One region of the Azospirillum sp. FG154 genome, then DNA from elsewhere that is predicted to be linked to it. Evidence: predicted binding sites of a transcription regulator. Region 1 holds the regulator's gene; the other holds the start of a gene.
What was found. The regulator HrcA, encoded in region 1, represses chaperone genes, less so after heat shock. The targets are predictions, from matches to a motif close to GTTAGCACTCNCCNNNGGNGAGTGCTAAC.

Region 1 (4,415 bases):
TGACCGCCACCCTGGTGTTCATGGCCGTCGCCGCCGCGACGGTCTTCGTCATGCGCCATGTGTTGTAAGGGCCATGTGTTGTAAGGGCCATCTTCTGTAAGGAGCGTGATGATGCGCAGCCTCACCGCCGGGCTTTTCGGCTTTCTCTTTGGAATCGGCTTGATCGTCGCCGGGATGACCGATCCGGCCCGCGTTCTGGCCTTTCTCGACGTCGCCGGGGCTTGGGATCCGACCCTGGCCTTCGTCATGATCGGGGCCATCGCCGTGGCCGCCCCCGCCTTCGCCCTCGCCCGCCGCCAGCCGGTCGCCCTGTTGGGCGAGACGATCAGCCTGCCCGACACCAAGCGGATCGACGCGCGGTTGATCGGCGGCTCCGCCCTGTTCGGACTGGGCTGGGGGCTGGCCGGGATCTGCCCCGGCCCGGCGCTGGTTCTGCTGGGCGCCGACGGCCTGTCAGCCCTGCTGTTCGTCGCCGCCCTGCTGGCCGGGGGCTGGATCGCCGATTTGGCGTTGCGGCCCTGGAACGGCGTTCACCGCAAGGCCCATCATACGGCGTAAGCGTCCGCCGCATGGCGCCCCCCACGCCGAGCGGGGTTGGTCGGAAAAACCCGCCGTCCTATGCTGGCGGGACCAATCACCCCGGCGGGAAGGGACCACCGTGCAACTGCATCTGAGCACCTGGATCGAGGTCGAATCCTATCTGACGACGTCCAAGGGCGTCATCATGCCCATCGGTTCGACCGAGCAGCACGGGCCGAACGGTCTGGTCGGCACCGACGCCATTTGCGCCGAGGTTCTGGCGCGCGGCGTCGGCGACGCTGTCGGCGCTTTGGTCGGTCCGACGATTCCGGTCGGCATGGCGGTTCATCACATGGAATTTCCCGGCTCCATGACGCTGAAGCCGTCCACCCTGATCGCCGTGATCCGCGATTACGTCAGCTCGCTGGCCGAACATGGTTTCGAGCGTTTCTTCTTCATCAACGGCCATGGCGGCAACATCCCGTCGATCCGCGCCGCCTTTTACGAAGTGTACGCCGAACAGCGCGCCTTGAAGGGCCGCGCCGCCCCGGATCTGCGCTGCGCCCTGGTCAATTGGTGGGAAAGCCCGGAGATTGGCCGCCTGTCGCGCGAGTTCTACCACGGCAAGGAAGGCTCGCACGCCACCCCCAGCGAGGTCTCCTTGACGCAATACGCCTATCCTGAGGCGATCAAGCGCGCGACGATGGAGCCGGAACAGGCCCCCGCCGGTGGTTTCCACGACGCCCGCGATTTCCGCCGCCGCTACCCCGACGGGCGCATCGGCTCCGCCCCCGGTCTGGCCAGCCCGGAGGACGGCAAGCGCCTGTATGACGCCGCCGTGGCCGCCATCGCCGCCCAATACAGCGCCTTTGTCGCCGACGCGTGAGGAAGCTTGCGCCCCGCACGTTGATTCAGCGGTCGGACCTGCCTAAATTCGGACGGCGTTGACGCCTTCGCCCAACGCCGTCCAACCTGTCCAGGCCATGATTACCGAGTTGAACCTGCGGTCGCGCGAAATTTTCCGGTTGATCGTCGACGCCTATGTGGCGTCGGGCGAGCCGGTGGGGTCGCGCACGATTTCGCGGCGGCTTGGCATGAGCCTGTCGCCCGCCACCATCCGCAACGTCATGGCGGATCTGGAAGAGCAAGGGTTGCTTTACGCCCCGCACGCCTCGGCGGGCCGCATCCCGACCGACGCGGGGTTGCGCATGTTCGTCAACGGCCTGCTGGAGATCGGCTCGCTGAGCGAAGACGAACGGGTGTCGATCGAGGCGCAATGCGCCGTGTCGGGCCGCGCCCTGTCCGACGTGCTGTTGGAGGCCACCGGCATGCTGTCGGGCCTGTCGCACTGCGCCGGGCTGGTGCTGGCCCCCAAAACCGACCGACCGCTGAAACACATCGAATTCGTCTCGCTGGGGCCGGGCCGCGCGCTGGTCGTGCTGGTCAACGAAGACGGGCTGGTGGAAAACCGCGTCATCGAGGTGCCGCTCGGCCTGCCCGCCTCCACCCTGCAACTGGTGTCCAACTATCTCAGCGCCCGGCTGGTCGGCCGCACGCTGGACGAGGCCCGCCAGAGCGTCCTGACCGAAATTCAGGAGCAACAGACCGAACTGGACGAATTGTCGCGTCGCGTCGTCGCCGCCGGTCTGGCCACCTGGTCGGGCAGCGCCGGGTCGAACGCCGGACAACTCATCGTGCGCGGCCAGTCCAAGCTGTTGGAGGACGTCACCGCCCTGTCCGACCTGGAGCGCGTGCGCGCCCTGTTCGAGGCGCTGGAGACCAAGGAAGCCATGCTGCGCATGCTCGACGCCACCGGACAGGGCGACGGCGTGCAGATTTTCATCGGGGCGGAGAATGTCCTGTTCAACCACAGCGGTTGCACCATGATTATCTCGCCCTTCCAAAACAGCCGCGAACAGGTGATCGGGGCCATCGGCGTCATCGGCCCGACCCGCATCAATTACGCCCGCATCATCCCGCTGGTGGATTATACCGCCAAGGTCATCAGCCGCCTTGTCGGCTGAGCGGCCAAGGCCCACAACCAGCATCACGCAACCCGCCTCAATCGACCGAACCAAGAAGCCGAGAATCCCATGAGCGAAGAGCAGAACAAGCCCGCCGACGCCGAGATCGACCAGACCGCCGCCCCCGAAGCCGCCGAGGATCGCGTCGCCACGCTGGAGGCCGAGGTCGCCAGCCTGAAGGATCAGCTTCTGCGCGCCGTGGCGGAAACCGAAAACACCCGCCGCCGCGCCCAGCGCGACCGCGAGGACGCCAGCAAATACGCGGTGTCGAGCTTCGCCAAGGAGCTGGTGACGGTGGCCGACAATCTGCGCCGCGCCCTGGACGCCGTTCCGGCGGACGGCCGCGAGCAGGACGAGATGCTGAAAAGCCTGGCCGTCGGCGTCGAGGCGACCGAACGCCAGCTCTTCGCCGCCTTCGACCGCGCCGGGATCAAGCGCATCGACCCGACCGGCGACATGTTCGACCCGAATTTCCATCAGGTGATGTTCGAGATCGAGAACACCGGCAAGGCGGCGGGCACCGTCGTCCAGGTGCTCCAGCCCGGCTACACCATCCATGGCCGCCTGCTGCGCGAAGCCATGGTCGGCGTCGCCAAGGCCGGGGCCAACGACGCTGGCGGCCAGCACGTCAACACCACGGCGTGACGACGACGCCCTGTGACAGGGCGGCGGCGGAAAATGACCGCCGCCGCCTTCCTGTTGACGCTACCGACAAAATTGCCTAGGGCTTCGGCATGACCAACGGCCCGGATCAGCGGCGGACAACAACCAAGTCCCCGATTTTTGGGCCGATCCCGAGGAAACGATCCCCATGGCCAAAAGCGTTCTGACCGTTGATGATTCCAAGACCATCCGCGACATGGTCGGTTTCACCTTGCAGAAGGCCGGTTACACCGTGGCCGAAGCCTCGGACGGCAACGCGGCGATGCTGCTGGTCAACCGGCAAAAATTCGACTGCATCATCACCGACCTGAACATGCCCGGCATGGATGGTCTGGCCTTGACCAAGGCCATCCGGGCCAGCGCCAGCAACCGCGCCACCCCGGTGCTGCTGCTGACCACCGAAGCCGACCCGGCCAAAAAGACCGCCGGGCGCGAGGCCGGGGCCACCGGCTGGCTGGTCAAGCCCTTCAACCCGGAAAAGCTGGTCGAAACCGTCAAGAAGGTCTGCCCGTAACCGGGCGCGGGACCAGAAACGCATCCGTCGGGTCATGCCGGGCGAAGCGCCGTCGCGCCGCCGCCCGGTCGGCCACGGCGTAGCAATAGACGCAGCCGTGCGGGCAACTGTCGTAATCGCCGATGTCGCGGCTTTCCGCGCACAGACAGCCGGGCCGGTTGCCCTTTTCCCGCGCCGCCAGGGGGCGCCCGGCGACGTCCGACAAACGCCCGGCGTCCACGCAGCGCGCCGCTGACAGGCCGGGCGCGTCAACCAACTCCGGCTGCGCGCACAGGGTCAGGCTCATCCCTTCCTGCGCCGCGATTTCCGCCAGATCGACCAACAACGCCTGTTTTTCCTCCCGGTCGGGATCGCGCCAGCCAATTCCGGCGGCGGCCAGATTGCGCGCCGTCTTGCGGTAGGGCTGAAGGAAGGACGCCGTCACCTCGTCCGTCACCCCGCGCAGCGCCTGGGCCAGCGCCGCGAAGGTCGCCCGGTGCCAGGACGCGGGCGTGGCGTCGGTGAGGATGATGGGGTCATAGCGCCACACCGCCGCGCGCGGCCCCCAACGGTCGCGCACCCCCGCCAGATGGCCGACCGTCACCCGCCAATCCGGCACCGAGCGCTCCAACCCGCCGGGCAAGCCGGTGACGCTGTGCTGCACGACAAAGGGAAAGCCCCGCTCCGCCACCTCGTCGAGCGCGCCGAGGAACGGC
Region 2 (4,415 bases), on a different contig from region 1:
GGCGTCACCGGCTCCAACCGCTCCAACGACGATCTGGCGCGTCTGGTGGACGTCGCGATGGGGCGCTGGGGCCGAATCGACGTGTTGGTGAACAGCGCCGGGCATGGCCCGCGCGGGCCGGTTCTCGACCTGACGGACGAGGATTGGCACATGGGCCTGGATGTTTATCTGATGAACGTGATTCGCCCGACCCGTCTGGTCGCGCCGATCATGGTCGGGCAGAAGGGCGGGGCGATCATCAATATTTCCAGCTTCGCCGCGTTCGAGCCGGACCCGCTGTTTCCGACCTCGGCGGTGTTCCGGGCCGGGCTGGCGTCCTACGCCAAGCTGTTTTCCGACAAATACGCCGCCGACAATGTGCGGATGAACAACGTCCTGCCCGGCTTCATCGACAGTCTGCCGGAAACCGAAGAGCGGCGGCAGCGCATCCCGATGCGGCGCTATGGCAAAAGCGAGGAAGTGGCGGCGACCATCGCCTTCCTCGCCTCGCCCGGCGGCGGCTACATCACCGGGCAGAACATCCGCGTTGACGGCGGCATCACCCGGTCGGTTTGACGCCGGTTGGTTTGATCGGGAGTCAGCGACGCACCGGGCGCAACTCGTGCAGCAGCCAGACCAGGGCGGAGACGACCAAAATCGCTCCGGCCTGATGGGCGGCGGCGATCGGGATCCACACCACGGTCAACAGGGTGGCGACGCCCAACCCGATCTGAACCAGCACCACCGCGCCCGCCGCCCGCGCGGCCTGGGTCGCGCGTCCGGGCAGGCGCGCGGTCGCCGTGCGAATCGCCAGCGCCACCACCGTCAGCCCGGTCAACAGCGCCAAGGCGCGGTGAATCAGTTGGATGGCCGCCGTGTTCTCGAACGGGTTATGCCACCAGGGCGTCAGCGTGCCGATTTCCGGCGGGATGACATAGCCCTCCATCAGGGGGAAGGTGTTGTAGGCGTATCCCGCCCGCGACCCGGCGACGAAGGCCCCCCAGACGATGGTGACGGCGACCAACCCCAAGGCCCAGCGGGCGTGGCGGCGCAAGCCCGCCGACTCGGGCCGCCACCCGGCCAGCGGCAGCGGATCGAGCAGGCCAAGCGCCGTGCGCAGCAACAGGGCGTAAATCAGAATCGCGGTTCCCAGATGCAGGGCCAGCCGGTAATGGCTGACGTTCGGTTGATCGACCAGCCCGCTTTTGACCATGAACCAGCCGATTCCGCCCTGCAAACCGCCCAACAGGAACAGCCCGGCCAGTTTGGGCCACAGATCCGCCGCGATTCGCCCCTGAAACCAGAAGCGCAGGAAGGGAAAGAGGAAAACAAAGCCGATCACCTGCCCCCACAGCCGGTGAAACCACTCCCACCAGAAGATTTCCTGGAACCCGGCCAGATCCATCCGGTTGTTGAAAATGCGGAATTCCGGCGTGCTCTTGTACAGGTCGAACACGCGGTTCCATTCGGCGTCGGACAGCGGCGGCAGGATGCCGATCAACGGCTTCCATTCCACCATCGACAGGCCGGATTCGGTCAGACGGGTGATGGCGCCGATGACGGCCATCGCCAGCACCATCGCGGCGCACAGCAGCAGCCACCACGCGATGGGCCGGTTGTCAGAGGAGGAGGCGCGCAAACGGTCGGTGGCGAAGGCGGTCACGGGCGGCATTCCTGACGAACAAGGTCGGATGTTCGTCACTGTGGCGCTGGGAATCGGTCGCGTCAAACATTGCGCGGCTCTCGGATGATCCGTTTAGGGCATTTCCTGCACCGCGCCGCACAACACGAACAGGGCGAAGAGCAGAGCGAACAGCCCGGCGATGGTGGTGAATTCCAGCAGCGCCTCGGTCAGCCACAGGATGCGTTCCTGGCGGTCCGCCGTTTGTTTCGCCAAGGTGGCCATGTCGTCGTCTCCCATGAGGGGCGCCTCGTGAGGGTTGCCTCAAAACCAATTTCAATAAAATTTTACGAAAATCACTAATGGTGCGCTGTGACGGAGGTCACAGGCGGCCTGAAATCGGCGCGGCGTGTTGGCTCCGGGGGCGGAAATGTGATTCTTTTGCGAAACAGGGGACGTTGAAGATCGCCGGAAAAAAGAAAATATCCGTGTTAGGACAATTGGTTAAGATGTTCTCGTCGGAGCCTCGTCGGTCCGCCTGCGCAAAAATCATCCGCAAGCCTCTTGAATCCAAAATCGCCATCCATTAGCTGTCTGGCACTCGCCGGGCGTGAGTGCTAACAAGCGCGCCCCGGATTTCCAGATCACGTTCAAGCCTTATCCAAGGAGGCCGTCCCATGAAGTTCCGTCCGCTCCACGACCGCGTCGTCGTCAAGCGTCTGGAGTCCGATACCAAGACCAAGGGCGGGATCATCATCCCCGACACGGCGAAGGAAAAGCCGCAGGAAGGCGAAATCATCGCCGTCGGCCCCGGCGCCCGTGATGATTCGGGCAAGATCGTCGCGCTCGACGTCAAGGCCGGCGACCGCATCCTGTTTGGGAAGTGGTCGGGCACCGAAGTGAAGATCGAAGGCCAGGATTTCCTCATCATGAAGGAATCCGACATCATGGGCGTCATCGAAGGCTGATTTCCTTCGCCCGACCTTCGTTTCGACATTCGATACTCAGAGGAATTGAGACATGGCTGCCAAAGAAGTTAAGTTCGGCCCCTCCGCGCGCGAAAAGCTGCTGCGTGGCGTCGACATCCTGGCCGACGCGGTCAAGGTCACGCTCGGCCCCAAGGGCCGCAACGTCGTGATTGAGAAGTCCTTCGGCGCCCCGCGCATCACCAAGGACGGCGTGACGGTCGCCAAGGAAATCGAACTGGCCGACAAGTTCGAGAACATGGGCGCCCAGATGGTCCGCGAGGTCGCCTCGAAGACCAACGATCTGGCCGGCGACGGCACCACCACCGCGACCGTGCTGGCCCAGGCCATCGTTCGTGAAGGCGTGACCAAGGTCGCCGCCGGTCTGAACCCGATGGATCTGAAGCGCGGCATCGATCTGGCCGTCGAGACCGTCGTCGCCGACATCAAGGCGCGCGCCAAGAAGGTCACGACCAACGACGAGATCGCCCAGGTCGGCACCATCTCCGCCAACGGCGAGTCCGAAATCGGCAAGATGATCGCCCAGGCGATGGAGCGCGTCGGCAACGAGGGCGTCATCACGGTGGAAGAGGCCAAGGGCCTGGACACCGAGCTGGACGTCGTCGAGGGCATGCAGTTCGATCGCGGCTATCTGTCGCCGTACTTCATCACCAACGCCGACAAGATGATCGCGGACCTCGAAAACCCGTACATCCTGTTGCACGAGAAGAAGCTGTCGGGCCTCCAGCCGCTGCTGCCGGTTCTCGAAGCCGTCGTTCAGTCCTCGCGTCCGCTGCTGATCGTTGCGGAAGACATCGAAGGCGAGGCTCTGGCCACGCTGGTCGTCAACAAGCTGCGCGGCGGCCTGAAGATCGCCGCCGTCAAGGCTCCGGGCTTCGGCGATCGTCGCAAGGCGATGCTGGAAGACATGGCCATCCTCACCGGCGGTCAGGTCATCAGCGAAGACCTCGGCATCAAGCTTGAGAACGTCACCGTCGACATGCTCGGCACCGCCAAGAAGGTCGTGATCTCCAAGGAGAACACCACCATCGTCGACGGCGCCGGCGAAAAGGCCGACATCGAAGCCCGTTGCGGCCAGATCCGCGCGCAGGCCGAGGAGACCACCTCGGACTACGACCGTGAGAAGCTGCAAGAGCGTCTGGCCAAGCTGGCGGGCGGCATCGCCGTCATCCGCGTCGGCGGCGCCACCGAGGTCGAGGTGAAGGAGCGCAAGGATCGCGTTGACGACGCGATGCACGCGACCCGCGCGGCGGTTGAAGAGGGTGTGGTCGCCGGTGGCGGCACGGCCCTGCTGTACGCCACCCGCGCTCTCGACAAGCTGGTCCCGGTCAACGACGAGCAGCGCGTCGGCATCGACATCATCCGTCGCGCCCTCCAGGCCCCGGTTCGTCAGATCGCCTACAACGCGGGCACCGATGGCTCCATCGTCGTCGGCAAGCTGCTCGACCAGACCGACACCAACTTCGGTTACGACGCTCAGAAGGGCGTGTTCACCGATCTGGTCGGCGCTGGCATCATCGATCCGGTGAAGGTGGTTCGCACCGCCCTCCAGGACGCGGCCTCGATCGCTGGCCTGCTCATCACCACCGAGGCGATGATCGCCGAGAAGCCTGAGAAGAAGGCTGCTGGCGGCATGCCGGGCGGCGGCATGGGCGGCATGGGCGGCATGGACGACATGGGCTTCTAATCAGACGCCCAAGACGTTTGACGCTTTGCTTTGGAAAGGGGCGCCCCTCGCAAGGGGGGCGCCCTTTTTCTTCGTGAGGATCCGCTTTCCTGAATGTCAAGCCGAACTCTGGCTTGCTTTGCCACCGCTGGCTTCCAATAAT

Region 2: a site for HrcA is predicted at 2,194-2,222, ahead of groES (co-chaperone GroES). Genes of this name have one in related genera too.

The regions. Positions count from the first base shown of each region.
Region 1 covers NZ_JBMDKF010000001.1:391,217-395,631, reverse strand. Annotated here, with positions in the region: gene ACODS4_RS01945 (YeeE/YedE family protein) at 1-68, shown strand, start outside; gene ACODS4_RS01940 (DUF6691 family protein) at 109-558, shown strand; gene ACODS4_RS01935 (creatininase family protein) at 659-1,405, shown strand; gene hrcA (heat-inducible transcriptional repressor HrcA) at 1,503-2,543, shown strand; partial or broken gene grpE (nucleotide exchange factor GrpE) at 2,592-3,188, shown strand; gene ACODS4_RS01920 (response regulator) at 3,355-3,720, shown strand; gene ACODS4_RS01915 (DUF1848 domain-containing protein) at 3,701-4,415, opposite strand, start outside.
Region 2 covers NZ_JBMDKF010000047.1:5,084-9,498, reverse strand. Annotated here, with positions in the region: gene ACODS4_RS27620 (SDR family oxidoreductase) at 1-555, shown strand, start outside; gene ACODS4_RS27615 (COX15/CtaA family protein) at 578-1,642, opposite strand; gene ACODS4_RS27610 (hypothetical protein) at 1,736-1,900, opposite strand; gene groES (co-chaperone GroES) at 2,278-2,568, shown strand; gene groL (chaperonin GroEL) at 2,621-4,273, shown strand.